Regions from separate parts of the Anthropogastromicrobium sp. genome, predicted to be linked through region 1. Evidence: a T-box and tRNA genes for the amino acid it is inferred to sense, from the RefSeq annotation. Region 1 holds a T-box; the other holds one or more tRNA genes.
The links. A T-box is a leader RNA that pairs with one kind of tRNA and senses whether it is charged. The one in region 1 lies ahead of tyrS (tyrosine--tRNA ligase), so its partner is inferred to be a tRNA-Tyr.
Positions count from the first base shown of each region.

Region 2: it encodes a tRNA-Tyr, which carries the amino acid that the T-box ahead of tyrS (tyrosine--tRNA ligase) is inferred to sense. The anticodon was not compared.

Region 1 is NZ_JAXWCK010000061.1:25,842-32,517, reverse strand. Features, by position in the region: gene tyrS (tyrosine--tRNA ligase) at 279-1,511, opposite strand; T-box leader at 1,585-1,865, opposite strand; gene WJP93_RS13650 (transporter substrate-binding domain-containing protein) at 1,964-2,971, opposite strand; gene WJP93_RS13645 (amino acid ABC transporter ATP-binding protein) at 3,053-3,787, opposite strand; gene WJP93_RS13640 (amino acid ABC transporter permease) at 3,791-4,468, opposite strand; gene WJP93_RS13635 (lysophospholipase) at 4,831-5,877, opposite strand; gene WJP93_RS13630 (hypothetical protein) at 5,970-6,404, opposite strand; gene WJP93_RS13625 (ATP-binding cassette domain-containing protein) at 6,425-6,676, opposite strand, start outside.
Region 2 is NZ_JAXWCK010000057.1:56,742-63,417, reverse strand. Features, by position in the region: gene WJP93_RS13000 (glycoside hydrolase family 2 protein) at 1-2,058, shown strand, start outside; gene WJP93_RS12995 (AraC family transcriptional regulator) at 2,131-3,000, opposite strand; gene WJP93_RS12990 (HAD family phosphatase) at 3,162-3,893, shown strand; tRNA gene WJP93_RS12985 (tRNA-Leu) at 4,034-4,119, opposite strand; tRNA gene WJP93_RS12980 (tRNA-Tyr) at 4,141-4,222, opposite strand; gene WJP93_RS12975 (AtpZ/AtpI family protein) at 4,519-4,746, shown strand; gene WJP93_RS12970 (hypothetical protein) at 4,790-5,263, shown strand; gene WJP93_RS12965 (F0F1 ATP synthase subunit A) at 5,267-6,031, shown strand; gene atpE (ATP synthase F0 subunit C) at 6,070-6,348, shown strand; gene atpF (F0F1 ATP synthase subunit B) at 6,585-6,676, shown strand, end outside.

The DNA of each region.
Region 1 (6,676 bases):
TCGTTATATCTCCTCTTATTTTCATATTTCACAGCATCTTGACCGTTTTTATATCGGTTTTAGCGCTCTGATTTGTGTGTTTTTCCAGTTTTGTTTATATAATACTCCCTTTTTATAATTCTTGCAACCTTTTTGTAGGCTATCTTTTGCAAAGCCATTCGGTGCAATGGTTTCGTCGTCGGACCAGTTTTGTTACAGTTCACTGGACGCCCATTCGAAAAAAAGACAGGTATCAACTTCTGTCAATACCTGTCTCTATTATTATCAGTTCGTAATCTTTATGCAACGACAATCTTCTTAAAGTTCTTCTTACCCTTCTTAATCACGAGTCCTTCTGCCGGGATCTCATTTGCTGCAAAGCTCATGCGGATATCTGTTACCTTCTCATCGTTTGCACTGACACCACCCTGCTCTACTGCACGGCGCGCCTCTGAACGTGACTTAGCAAGACCTGCCTTTACAAGAAGACTTAAGATATCAAGCTTCTCACCTTCACCTTCTGCAAAATCAGCTGCGCTAAGCTCAACTGCAGGAATCTCTGCTGCATTTCCTGCACCAAACAATGCCTTTGCTGCGCTCTCAGCCTTCTTTGCTTCTTCCTCACCGTGAACAAGCTTTGTCAACTCAAATGCTAAGATTTCCTTTGCCTTATTTAACTGGCTTCCTTCCCACTTATCCATCTCATCGATCTGCTCAAGCGGAAGGAATGTCAGCATACGGATACACTTTAAAACGTCTGCATCAGCAACGTTTCTCCAGTACTGGTAGAAGTCGTATGGGCTTGTCTTCTCTGGATCCAGCCATACAGCACCTGAAACAGTCTTACCCATCTTCTTACCCTCGGAGTTTAACAGCAGCGTGATGGTCATTGCACCTGCGTCCTCTCCCAGCTTACGACGGATCAGCTCGGTACCTCCTAACATGTTGGACCACTGGTCATCACCACCAAACTGAAGGTTGCAGCCGTATTTCTGGAACAGCATATAGAAGTCGTAGCTCTGCATAATCATGTAGTTAAACTCTAAGAAGCTTAATCCACGCTCCATTCTCTGCTTGTAGCACTCAGCTGTCAGCATTCTGTTTACGCTAAAATGCGGTCCAACCTCTCTGAGTACATCAATATAGTTTAAATTTAACAGCCAGTCTGCATTATTAACAAGCAGTGCCTTGCCATCAGAGAAATCAATAAAACGTGCCATCTGCTTCTTGAAGCACTCTACATTATGCTCGATTGTCTCCTTTGTCATCATCTTTCTCATATCGGTCTTTCCAGACGGATCTCCGATCATTGCAGTACCGCCACCAATCAGTGCAATCGGCTTGTTTCCTGCCATCTGAAGTCTCTTCATTAAGCACAGTGCCATGAAGTGACCTACATGAAGGCTGTCTGCTGTCGGGTCGAATCCGATGTAAAATACAGCCTTTCCATTATTAACGAGATCGCGGATACGCTCCTCATCTGTTACCTGGGCAATCAGCCCTCTTGCTACTAATTCTTCGTAAACCTGCATGATTTTTTCTCCTTTTCTGCGCTTTTATTACTTTCGCCTGAGAACTTTTCTAAATACAAAGCCCCCGTCCTAACAAAAGGACGAGGGCGAAATCTCGTGGTACCACCTTTCTTCACAGTCTGCTCACACAAACTGCCTTTCAAGTACACGCATCCTGTAAAAATAATCCAGTCAATCTGCGAATACTCTGACAAGATAACGGCTGCCACGCCGCTGCAGTCTACTTTTGCAAAATCGCAAGTTCGGTGCAGAGCTCAGAGAGGTATTCCTTATAAGCTTCCCCTGCGCCTCTCACCTACCGGCTGCTCTCTGTTGGTTTCCCTTATCAGTACTTGTTCTCCTCAACGCTGATACACAGAGTATAACAATGTGATTAAAAAATGTCAAGTCATTATTTTTACTATCTTGACTCCGTTAGCTTTTTTCTTTTAAAATATCCAATTACGCTTTTTTTATTTCTTAGAAATATCCATTCCGAAGTACTTCTCAGACAGCTCGGTCAGTGTGCCATCCTTTGCCATCTCATCAAGTGCATCATTTACAGCCTCTAAAAGAGTAACGGTATCATCACCCTTACGAATCGGAATTGCGATCTCCTCTACCTGATCGGAGTAGGTTGCAATCTTGACATCTGCTTCCGGATGCTCTTTCTTGTAATCGTTAAATACAACTTCTGCATTAAGTGTTGCATCAATACGCTTGGAAAGTAACAGCTCGATGGTCTGATTCAAATCATCAACACCGGTAACAGTTGCACCATATGCCTCTGCCTGTGCTGCATAGGTACTAGAAATGGTATTTGCAGTCTTCTTTCCATTTAAATCTTCCATAGAAGAAATCTCATCGTAGTCACCGCGAACGATAACAGCAGTCTTGTTGTATGCATATGGGGTAGAGAAGTTGTACTTTTCTGCACGCTCATCTGTCACGCCAACACCATTTACCATGATATCGTAGCGACCTGCATCCAAACCTGCAAGCAGTCCATCCCATGCACCCTCAACAAACTCAACCTCTACGCCAAGTTTCTCTGCGATGTTCTGTGCTACCTCTACGTCATAGCCAACCAGATCATCATTCTCATCATGGTAGGTCCACGGAGCCCAGGTTCCTTCCATTGCTACGATAATTCTACCACGCTCTTTAATCTGTGCTAAAAGATCATCTGCTGACTCGCCGGTTCCGATTTCTGTAGATACTTCTTCGCTTCCAAGCTCAGTCTCGGCCTTCTTTGATTCTTCCTCGCTCTTTGCCTCTGCGCTTGTATTTACTTCGCCGCTGCCTGCCTCAGTATCCTTGGTCTCGACAGACTTTGTGGCAGTCTCCTTTGTCTCCTGTGCAGAAGTCTTTGCAGATGTAGTACTCTTATCAGATGTACCCTTTGAAGAGCAGCCTGTCAATGCGGCAGATGCAAGCACTGCTGCTGTTAATGTGCATGGAATTAATTTCTTAATTGTCATAATAGTTTCCTCCTCTTTATTTTATGAAAAAGCATTACTGATAGATATTTTCATTATCAGAAATGCTTTTACAAGCAAGAATTACTCCTGAAAGATTCGCAAGAACTCCTTCGTGCGCGTTTCCTTAGGATGCTCAAAAAACTCCTTCGATGATCCTTGTTCCACAACCACGCCCTTTTCCATGAAAATTACACGATTTGATACTGTTCGCGCGAAGTTCATCTCATGGGTAACAACAAGCATTGTCATTCCTTCCTGTGCAAGCCGCTTCATAACCGCAAGCACCTCTACCGTCAGCTCTGGATCTAGCGCCGATGTCGGCTCATCAAAGTAAATGATCTCTGGATTTACTGCTATCGCCCTTGCAATCGCCACACGCTGCTGCTGACCACCTGAAAGCTGAGACGGATAGTAATCACTTCGATCTTCCATGCCAACCTTTTTTAATGCCTCGTGTGCTATTTTATTTGCCTCATCCTTTGGCATTTTTCTTCCGACAATCAAGCCTTCCGTTACATTCTGCAATGCTGTTTTGTTGGCAAACAAGTTATAATTTTGGAATACGAATGCCGTTTTCTTTCGAATACGCGCAATTGTGCGCTTCGGTACCTTATGTAAATCGATCGTCTCGTCATCAAACGTCATTGTTCCGCCATCTGCCTTCTCTAAGAAATTCAGGCAGCGAAGAAGTGTTGTCTTTCCTGATCCGCTAGGTCCAAGAATCGCAATCACATCTCCCTTGTTGACAGAAAGGCTTACATCGTGAAGGACATGTGTCTGACCAAATGACTTTTTAATGTTTTTAATCTCTAGCATGTATTACCCTTCCTTTCTGCCATAGTAGCTTAACTTCTTCTCACCAATACTCTGCAGCTTTGTCAGAACAGTTGAGAAGATCAAATAGATCAGACCGACCTCCAAATACAGCAAAAGTGGTTCATAGGTTCTTGCTACAATCTGCTGCGACACCTTAAACATTTCCGTTACGGTAATAGTCGCTGCCAATGAAGTATCCTTTAACATGGAAATCAATGCATTGAACAAGGACGGAAACGCCGTACGCATCGCCTGTGGCAAAACGATTCTGAAAATCGTTTGTAGATATGAAAGACCTGCACACTGTCCTGCCTCTAACTGACCTGACGGAACCGATTCAAGTGACGCACGAACTGTCTCTGCGCCATAGGCACCTTCATTTAAGGCAAATACAATTACTGCTGCCAGAAATGGCTCAAGTACAAGACCAACATTCATCAACCCAAAAAACACAATAAACAATTGGACGAGCAGTGGCGTACCACGAAAGATCCAGATATAAAAGCGGCAAATCTGCTTTAACACTTTGATGTTCGCAAACTGCACCAACGCAACTATGACTGCAATCACCATTGCCAACGAAAAGGCGATTGCGGTTAACGGAATGGTGACGGTCAGGCCGCGAATGAACATCTTTGGAAAGGAGTCGATAAACAGATTCCACAATCGACTACTAAACATAAAACACCCTCTTTTCTTTTTTGGTTAAATAATTACGCGGCAACTCGCAGGCCGCCGCGTCAAAAACTTAAAAAAACCTACTTCTCCGATAGTTTAATAAATTTTTTCCGATATGTCAATAAAATAAAATCTTATATTTTTTGTACTTTTCTGTTACTGTTCATACCATGCGACTGTTAGTGCTATTGCAATTATCAAAAATCCAAGACCCACAAACCATAGGTGACAGGTACGGTGGTTTGATTATTGTCCCTGGTGGCTCAAGTTTGCGAACTTTTGTTCTTTTTTCAACTCTACTACATTCTAATAAAGACAAAAAAGTCTGAAGGCTCTTTTCTTGAACTTTCAGACTTTTTTACAGCTTACTTGCAGTTCTTATCAAGGAAATCTAGCACTGTCTTTACAAACAGTGGATCCAGATCATTTGCCTGCTTTTTATCAAGGCGGGCAAACCATTTTGAAAGCACCTTTTCTGGAACACGGTTATAATACAAATCGTGAAGCATCTTTAATTCTTCCTTCTTGGCTAGATAATAAGCTGTTCCGCCCTTTGTGAAGAAAATTCCCATGTGATTGCTCTTTCCCGGACGTGTCTCAGTATAGTACTCAACATTTGGATTTGTAATATGGCTTCGCTGCGCGATAATAGAAGATCCCTCATAGCTAATCACTTCATCCTCTTTGCCATGCATAACAAGAACCGGCACGTCACAGCTATTGATGCCATCAATTGCAGACAAATTATAATTCTTACCAAAAATAATACGCTGATAAAGTGCAGCAAACGGAAGCAATAAATCTACCAACAATGTTGGAATGATGCGTCCTGCCGCCTCTTTCGTAATTGCCATTGGACTAGAAAAACCTGAAATTGTAATAACACCTGCAATATTATGCTTAAAATTCAGCACTGCCGCAGCTGTATAACCGCCCCAACTATGACCATATAAAAATACTGGAAGATTCTTTAGTGATGCAGACGCCTCAATATAACCCAAAACTGCATTCAAATCCTTCACAGCCTGATAGAAGCCCACAGATGAAGCTCCTTCACTTTCATACACGCCCGTATAATCAAATGTAAAAACCTGATAACCATCATCCAGCATATATTTAACCATGCTTAAATTATCTTCTCCGCCGCCTGCAATTCCATGGCACACAACAACGAGACCTTTGGCAGATGCTTCTCCATATAAATATCCTGTCAGATGAGTGGAACCAGAGACGATTGTAATTTTTTTTCTTACCATTCCGCTCATGTCCTTATAGCGCAGACTGATTGCGTCATCCTCCTTCTCCTGTCTGGCGAATACCTTGTGGAAAATACCTCTCACGGTCAAAATACTGGCTGCACTTACCGCTGCCACTCCTGCAATGACTGTTTTTCCTTTTTTTGATTTTGCCATAGAATCCCATCCTTTCTCTGATATCTTTGTTCTACAATCATACCCTTATTTACGAAAAAAAGCAAGGCATGTGCCCTGCTTTTTGTGAGCTCTTAAAAGAGTGGGATCACAATCCCGGCGATCACAAGGATCATTCCAGAAATCAAAAAGGCTGCCATCTGACATGCTGCCTTTTCAGATTCATCCAGCTCCTCATACGGCACAATTTCCTCATCAAGGTAGTCTGCAATATCGCCGCCCATGCTTTGCTTTGTTTTTTTCTTTTTATTTTTCACACCAAATTTCTTTTTCGCTGTATCAATAGGTGTTAATCCATCCAAATGCAGATAGGAAAACCATGCACCAGCCATTAAAATAATTCCAACTGCACCCAGTCCAAAGCCAAGCCTTGAAACTCCAATCCGCTCTACATTCACGTATTTATCCCATAGCAAGACGATCACCAGACCGATTAGGGTTCTGGTGATCGTTTTTGTTACAATGGGGCGAATCATATAGCGGTGATACTGTTTTTTCAACCATCTCATGCTCTTCTCTCGCCTCTTCTTTATGCTCTCTCTGCTGCATTGATTGCTTCAATCTCAGCACGATATTTCTCAAGCTCCGGCTCATTACCATATACAAAATGACCTTCAGTAATCTCTACCCACTGTGGCTTAGAGATTGTGTAATCATGAAGCGTTGGATCATAAATCAAAAGCTTTTTCTTCTTCTCGATTTCTGGATCCGGAATCGGAACTGCTGAAAGCAGTGCCTTTGTATAAGGATGCAGTGGATGATGGAATAATTCCTCTGCCTC
Region 2 (6,676 bases), on a different contig from region 1:
CCAGATATCGCAAAGAAAAAAGCAAAAATTGTAATGACAGTTGTCACACCAAATGGAACAGATTGCCAGCGTGCAGAAAGTAACTGGATTGATCAGGAGACGGAAAGTGCACCATCTGCATGTCTGACAGGACTTACCTGTGCACTTCGGAGCAACCATGTGAAGGCATCGCTTTTGGTGGAAAATCCGAAGCTGTGGTGGCCCAACGGCTATGGAGAACAAAATCTATATCAGGTAAAGGTGGAACTGGTAACAGAAGAAGTAAAAGATATACAACAGCCATTAAAAGTACATGTGCTTGATGTCTGGGAAAAGAAGATTGGTCTTCGCACAATTACGGTAAACACCGATCTAATGGAGGATGAGGTTTATGATTCTCATATGGTCGGACAAAAAGATGATGTTGATGATGGAAGAAATATGCTGTTGTCTGAGGGAGACCGGATGGTTGCAATCGTGGATAAATCGGAAAAAAAGGTGAAGGGACGCAATTTTGCCTATGAGGTGAACGGTCTTCAGATTTTTGCGATGGGTGCCGACTACATTCCAGAGGACAATATTTTGACACGACAAAACAGGGCACGCACGGATTTATTGCTTTTATCTGCGCAGGAGTCCCATTTTAATACGCTGCGTGTATGGGGTGGCGGTTATTTTTTGGATGATTTCTTTTATGATATTTGTGACGAAAGAGGTCTTTTGATTTGGCATGACTTTATGTTTGCGTGCGCATCCTACGAACTTTCAAATCATTTTGAGGAAAATGTATCAATTGAGATTCGTCAGAATGTGAGAAGACTGCGCTCTCATGCGAGCATTGCGCTATGGTGCGGAAACAATGAGTTAGAGACACAGTATGAGAATTTATCTTGGCCACAGACGAGAAAGCAATATTATGACTATATTCGATTGTATGAATATCTGATTCCAAAGCTAGTAAAGGAGGAAGATCCGGAGAAGTTTTATTGGCCGTCATCGCCATCCTCTGGTGGAAATTTTGAAAACAGCAATGCGGAGAATATCGGAGATACCCATTACTGGGGTGTTTGGCATGGAAACGAATCCTTTACTGCATATCGTTCACATCATTACCGCTTCCTTTCGGAGTTTGGTTTCCAGTCATTCCCGGCACTTCAGACGGTAAAACGCTTTACAGCCGAGGGTGATCGAAACATTTTCTCGCGTGTCATGGAAATGCATCAGAGAAATACGGCGGCAAATGGAAAAATTTTGAATTATATTTCACAGACGTATTTGTATCCAAAGAATTTTGATGAGCTTTTGTATGTTTCACAGCTTCTTCAGGCGGATGCAATTCGATATGGTGTGGAACATTTTCGCCGTTTTCGTGGAACTTGTATGGGTGCAGTTGTGTGGCAGTTAAACGATATCTGGCCAGTTGCATCATGGGCAAGTGTCGATTACTATGGAAACTGGAAGGCACTTCAGTATGCCGAGAAGAAAATGTTTGCACCGGTGCTGTTATCTTGCGAGGAGCACGGAGAGATTGATCAGAAGCCATTTGTCAATACTCTGCCGCATCCAATTGATGTGAGTGCCGATTTGCATGTCGCAAATGAGACGGGTGAGACGGTGCAGGGCACGGTAAAATGGTCACTTCGCCGCCCAGACTCGTCTGTCGTAAGAGCGGGCAGCTTTGAGGTGATGGCACCGCCATTTGGTGGTACGTGGCTGCCGCATCTTGACTTTAATGATCAGGATCCGCTTACAGTACACCTTTCCTATGAGTTAGAGGTAGCGGGCGAAATAGTTTCATCGGGAAGCACACTATTTTGTGCGCCGAAGCATTATCATTTTGCAGATCCAAAGCTTGAGGTATCAGTTGACAAAACTACGGTAACGGTAACCGCAAAGAACTTTGCAAAGGCAGTGAGTGTCGAGACGAAAGAGGGGGTACTGCGTCTTGACGATAACTTTGTCGATATGGAAGCCGGTACGAAAATCTTCCATATATTGCCAAGTCGTGACTTCACTGCATCGCAAACGGGTGTATCAGGTGCATTCCGCGTAAGAAGTGTCTACGAAACATTTGAATAAAAGTGTCAGTTTGCAGAATCTTTAAATAAAAGATACGGTTCGTGGGACTTTCGGTTAATGAACCAAACAATATCAGGTCCGCAATTTGCGGGCCTGTTTTGGCGTGATGCCTTTGATTTTTTTGTAGCATCGGATAAAGTAACTGCAATCTGTGTAGCCAACCTCATGGGCGATGAAGGAGACATCGTGGTTGGAAAAAAGCAGCATGTTTTCAGCAGCATTGATCCTAGTGGTGGTAATGTACTCCTTGCAGGTCATCTGATAGCGGCGATAAAAATTCAAAGAGAAGGTTGAGTGGGACAGACCGCACATAGCGGCAAGTGATTCTACGGTCAGCTCATCAAAATAGTGGGTGTCAATGTATTCACAAATTCGGTCAAAGCTAACCTCATAGGAGGGGTGTACGCCAGACACTGAAAAATAGTTTTTGTCTTTTTGCCAAAAACGAACAAGCTTGCTGACAATTTTTCGAAGATCGGCAGTCAGAATCATAGAGCTTACAAAATCCCTTCTTTGATATTCCAAAAGAATTTCAGAAAACAAGGGCTCCAAATTCATTTCCTGAACCTGCTCAGGGGAAAAGAGGCAGGGACAGTGAAGAACATGGACGCTGTGAAGAACGGCTCTTAAATCAAGCACATCCATTTTACAGGAAGGAAGAAGATCAGGATCAAATTTAATCACATCGTATTGAGAAGAGAAAATGTCCTTTTCCAGAGCAATTGAATGCATACATCTTGGTGGAAAAAGGATCACGCAGCCGCGAGTACCCGTTACAAGTGTGTTATCCATGGAGACAGTAATCGTACCCTGATGAATGTAGAGAAGCTCTGCATAGTAGTGCCAGTGTGCAGGAATTGGCAGAGGGGAGGTGTTGCTGTCAAAAAGAAATACCTCATAGGGGGAGACAATTGGGTCAATATATTCGTATAAATTGTTCATAAAATTTCAACTTTGCCTTTCGTCAAAATCATTATAATTCTATCTAATATGATAGTAGCAAGAGGATGCATTTGTCAAGAGAGCAAGATTGTGATACAATGCAAAGGAACAAATTGAAATTTTATACAGGTAAAATTTAAGAGAAAAGAGAGGCAACTAGTATGGAAGAAAAGGTGAATGAGACAACCGTGCAAGTTGATGCAGAATTGAATAAAAAAAAGAAAGTGTGGGAAAGCGATATCCACGGTGCGATTTTCGATGTGGATGGCACACTTCTTGATTCTATGGTGATCTGGGAAGAGGCAGCGGTACGCTATCTAAATAGCCTTGGATTAGAACCAGAGGAAAATCTTTCCGAGAAGATCATGACTATGTCGATGGAAGAGGGTGCAGACTATTTAATTGATCACTATGGTGTGAGTTTGACGAGGACGCAGATTCTTGACGGTATACGCGAGCTTATACGCGGCTTCTATGAGGATGAGGTGCAGCTAAAACCAGGTGTAGAACAGGTAATTAAGTTGCTTGCATCAAAAGACATTCCGATGATTATTGCAACCTCAAGTGACAGTGCATGTGTTACAGCTGGCTTAAAGCGTCTTGGTGTTTGGAGGTATTTTAAAGGAATTTTGACATGCAGTGATATTGGAAAGGGAAAGACAGAGCCAGATATTTATCTTGCCGCTGCAAAAGAGATTGGAAGTAAGCCTTCAGAAACAGTTGTATTTGAGGACGCACTTCATGCTATTGTTACTGCAAAGAATGCAGGCTTTATTACTGTGGGTATTTATGATTCATATAATCAGGACGAGGAGAAGATTAGAAAGATTGCAGACTTTTACTATAAGAATTGGGATGAAGTGAGCAATTCTAAAAACATTCTGATTCGCTGATATTAGTAAGAAACGGCTTACTCGCGCCTATCATGCACAAAACCGCTTCCCGGTCATTTAGCTTTCCGGGAAGCGGTAAAAAACAAAACAAACAAAAATGAGAAAAAGAAAAACAGCAATCTTTCGATTACTGTTTTCAATGCCGCAGACCGGAATCGAACCGGTACGGGTATCACTACCCACGGGATTTTAAGTCCCGGGCGTCTGCCAGTTCCGCCACTGCGGCATAGCTTCTTGTGAAGCTCAATGGATGGAGGTGGATTCGAACCACCGAAGCAAGTTGCAGCAGATTTACAGTCTGTCCCCTTTGGCCACTCGGGAATCCATCCATGTCATATTTCCTTGACAGTTATGAATGATACCACAACTCAGAACAAAATGCAAGCACTTTTTCAAATTTTTTCAAAAAAATTTTCAATTCGTGTTTTTCATAGACACGCAAACCGTTTTGTGTAAATTTGAACACGAGGAAATCATTGTCTATTGAAGACATAAACGAAAGAAATTATAATCGACTATGCTAATTATAGTAGTTTTTGGAAAGAGTTTTATAGAAAATTTTCTTTTCTTTTCCGTTAAAAACTGTTATACTAGTTAGCAAATGGTGAAAGGATGGTGGCTGTTTGTGATTATTCAGTTAGGACTGACACTTGTGATCCCTCTCCTTGCATGTCTGTATTTTTGTTATTGGCTTTGTGAACATACAGGTGTAGGCAGCTGGGTTTATATCATCGGCTTGATCTTTGGGATCGGAGCCGGCATTATGACCTGGTATAAGCTGTATTTGCGTGCGAAAAAGCATAATAATAAAAAGAAGGACAAGAAACCATTCGGATTTAATGATCATGTTTAATGATGGCATGAATTGTTATCATTAAGAAAGGGAAGGTGAGAGAATGAGAAGTGTATCTCCTGCGGTAAAGCAGGAAACGATGCGGATTGCATCTGGAACTGCCATTGGTGTTGTACTGATGTGGGTTGTATTTTTCTTTCTTCATCAGGCGAATCCGGAAAAGATACCGTTTGATTATACGGTATTTCTTGCCGGCATTGGCGGTTTTATTTTTGCAGCTGGAAATTTCTTTTTGATGGGACTTACCGTTCAGAAGGTAGCTGCAGAGACAGACGAAGGCAGAGCGCGTCAGCGCATGCAGGTTAGTCAGCGTCAAAGAACGCTTTTAATGCTTGCGTGGGGTGTTGTAGCGCTTGCAGCTCCGTGTTTTAATGGGGCAGCCGGAATTATTCCGCTTCTGTTTCCTAGTATGGTAATAAAAATTTATTATCTTACAATTGGAAAAGCTAAGCTTGCGCAGGAAAAAAAGGACAGCCAGTCAGCTGATCCCACAGCTGGGAAAGGAAGTGAACAGTAAACAATGGATTTTGACATTTCAGGAGCTCAGGTGTTTTTTACGATTCCGACGAACATTCCTATTCTGGGTGATCTTCAGATCAGTGAGACTATGGTGGTCAGCTGGATTGTCATGGCAGTTATTGCAGTGCTTTGCCTGTGGCTGACACATGACTTAAAAGTAACAAACATCTCAAAGCGTCAGGCAGTGGCTGAGTTTCTGGTAGAAAAGGCGAACAACTTTGTGCGTGGCAATACGGGTGGCTATAAGTTTGACTACATGATTCCGTTTATCGCAGCGTTGTTTACCACAAGTGTATTTTCAAATCTGATCAGTCTTCTTGGTCTTCGAAGCCCAACGGCAGATCTGTCAACAGAGGCAGCATGGGCAGTGGTTGTATTTATTATGATCACGGCAAAGAAGATCCAGACTAACAAGCTTGGCGGATATTTAAAGGGCTTTACACAGCCAATTCCAGTTATGACGCCGTTTAACATTTTGTCTGAGCTGGCAACACCAGTCAGCATGGCATGCCGTCATTTTGGAAATATTCTGTCTGGTGTCGTTATTGATGGTTTGATTTACGCAGCGCTTGCAACTGCAACAAAGGCGCTGTTTGGTCTGATTCCTGGCGCAGTAGGCAATGTGCTTGGAACAATTCCGTTTTTGTCGGTGGGTCTTCCGGCAATTACATCTTTATATTTTGACTGGTTCTCAGGTGTTATGCAGGCATTCATTTTCTGTATGCTGACGATTATGTATATCGCAAACGCCGCAGAAGAGGGCTGATAAAACAAAAAAGATTTTTCTAACAGGAGGAAAAAAGAATGGATTTTACAGTATTGGCTAAAGGTATTGCTCTTGCAGGTTGTGCAATTGGTGCAGGCTGCTCTTTGATCGCAGGTATCGGACCTGGTATTGGTGAAGGTAACGCAGTAGCAAAGGCACTTGAGGCAATTGGACGTCAGCCAGAGTGCAAGGGTGATGTTACAAGTACCATGCTTCTTGGTTGTGCCGTTGCAGAGACTACCGGTATTTATGGTTTCGTTACCGGTCTTCTTTTGATCTTTGTTGCACCTGGTATGTTCATGAATTTCTTGGGCTAATCCGGGTCGAAAAGTTACAAGCTGATCATGCTTGCATGAGGAAGCTTGTGACCTTGAGACCCGCAAAAACATGAGAATGCAGCGATTTTCGAAGAAAATCAGCGAATTCGAATGTTTTTAGAATTGCGAGAGCTGCAAAGCAGCGGAGCAATTCGTGGGCATTATAAAGTATATAAAAGACATATTTGGATTCTAACACAAAATGTGCTAGAACCAAAGAAAGGCATGGTTGACACATGAAGGAAGTACAGGAACTGGTAGGAATTGTGCCGTGGACATTCGTTGCACAGATCTGTAATTTGTTTCTGACTGTTTTTCTAGTGAAAAA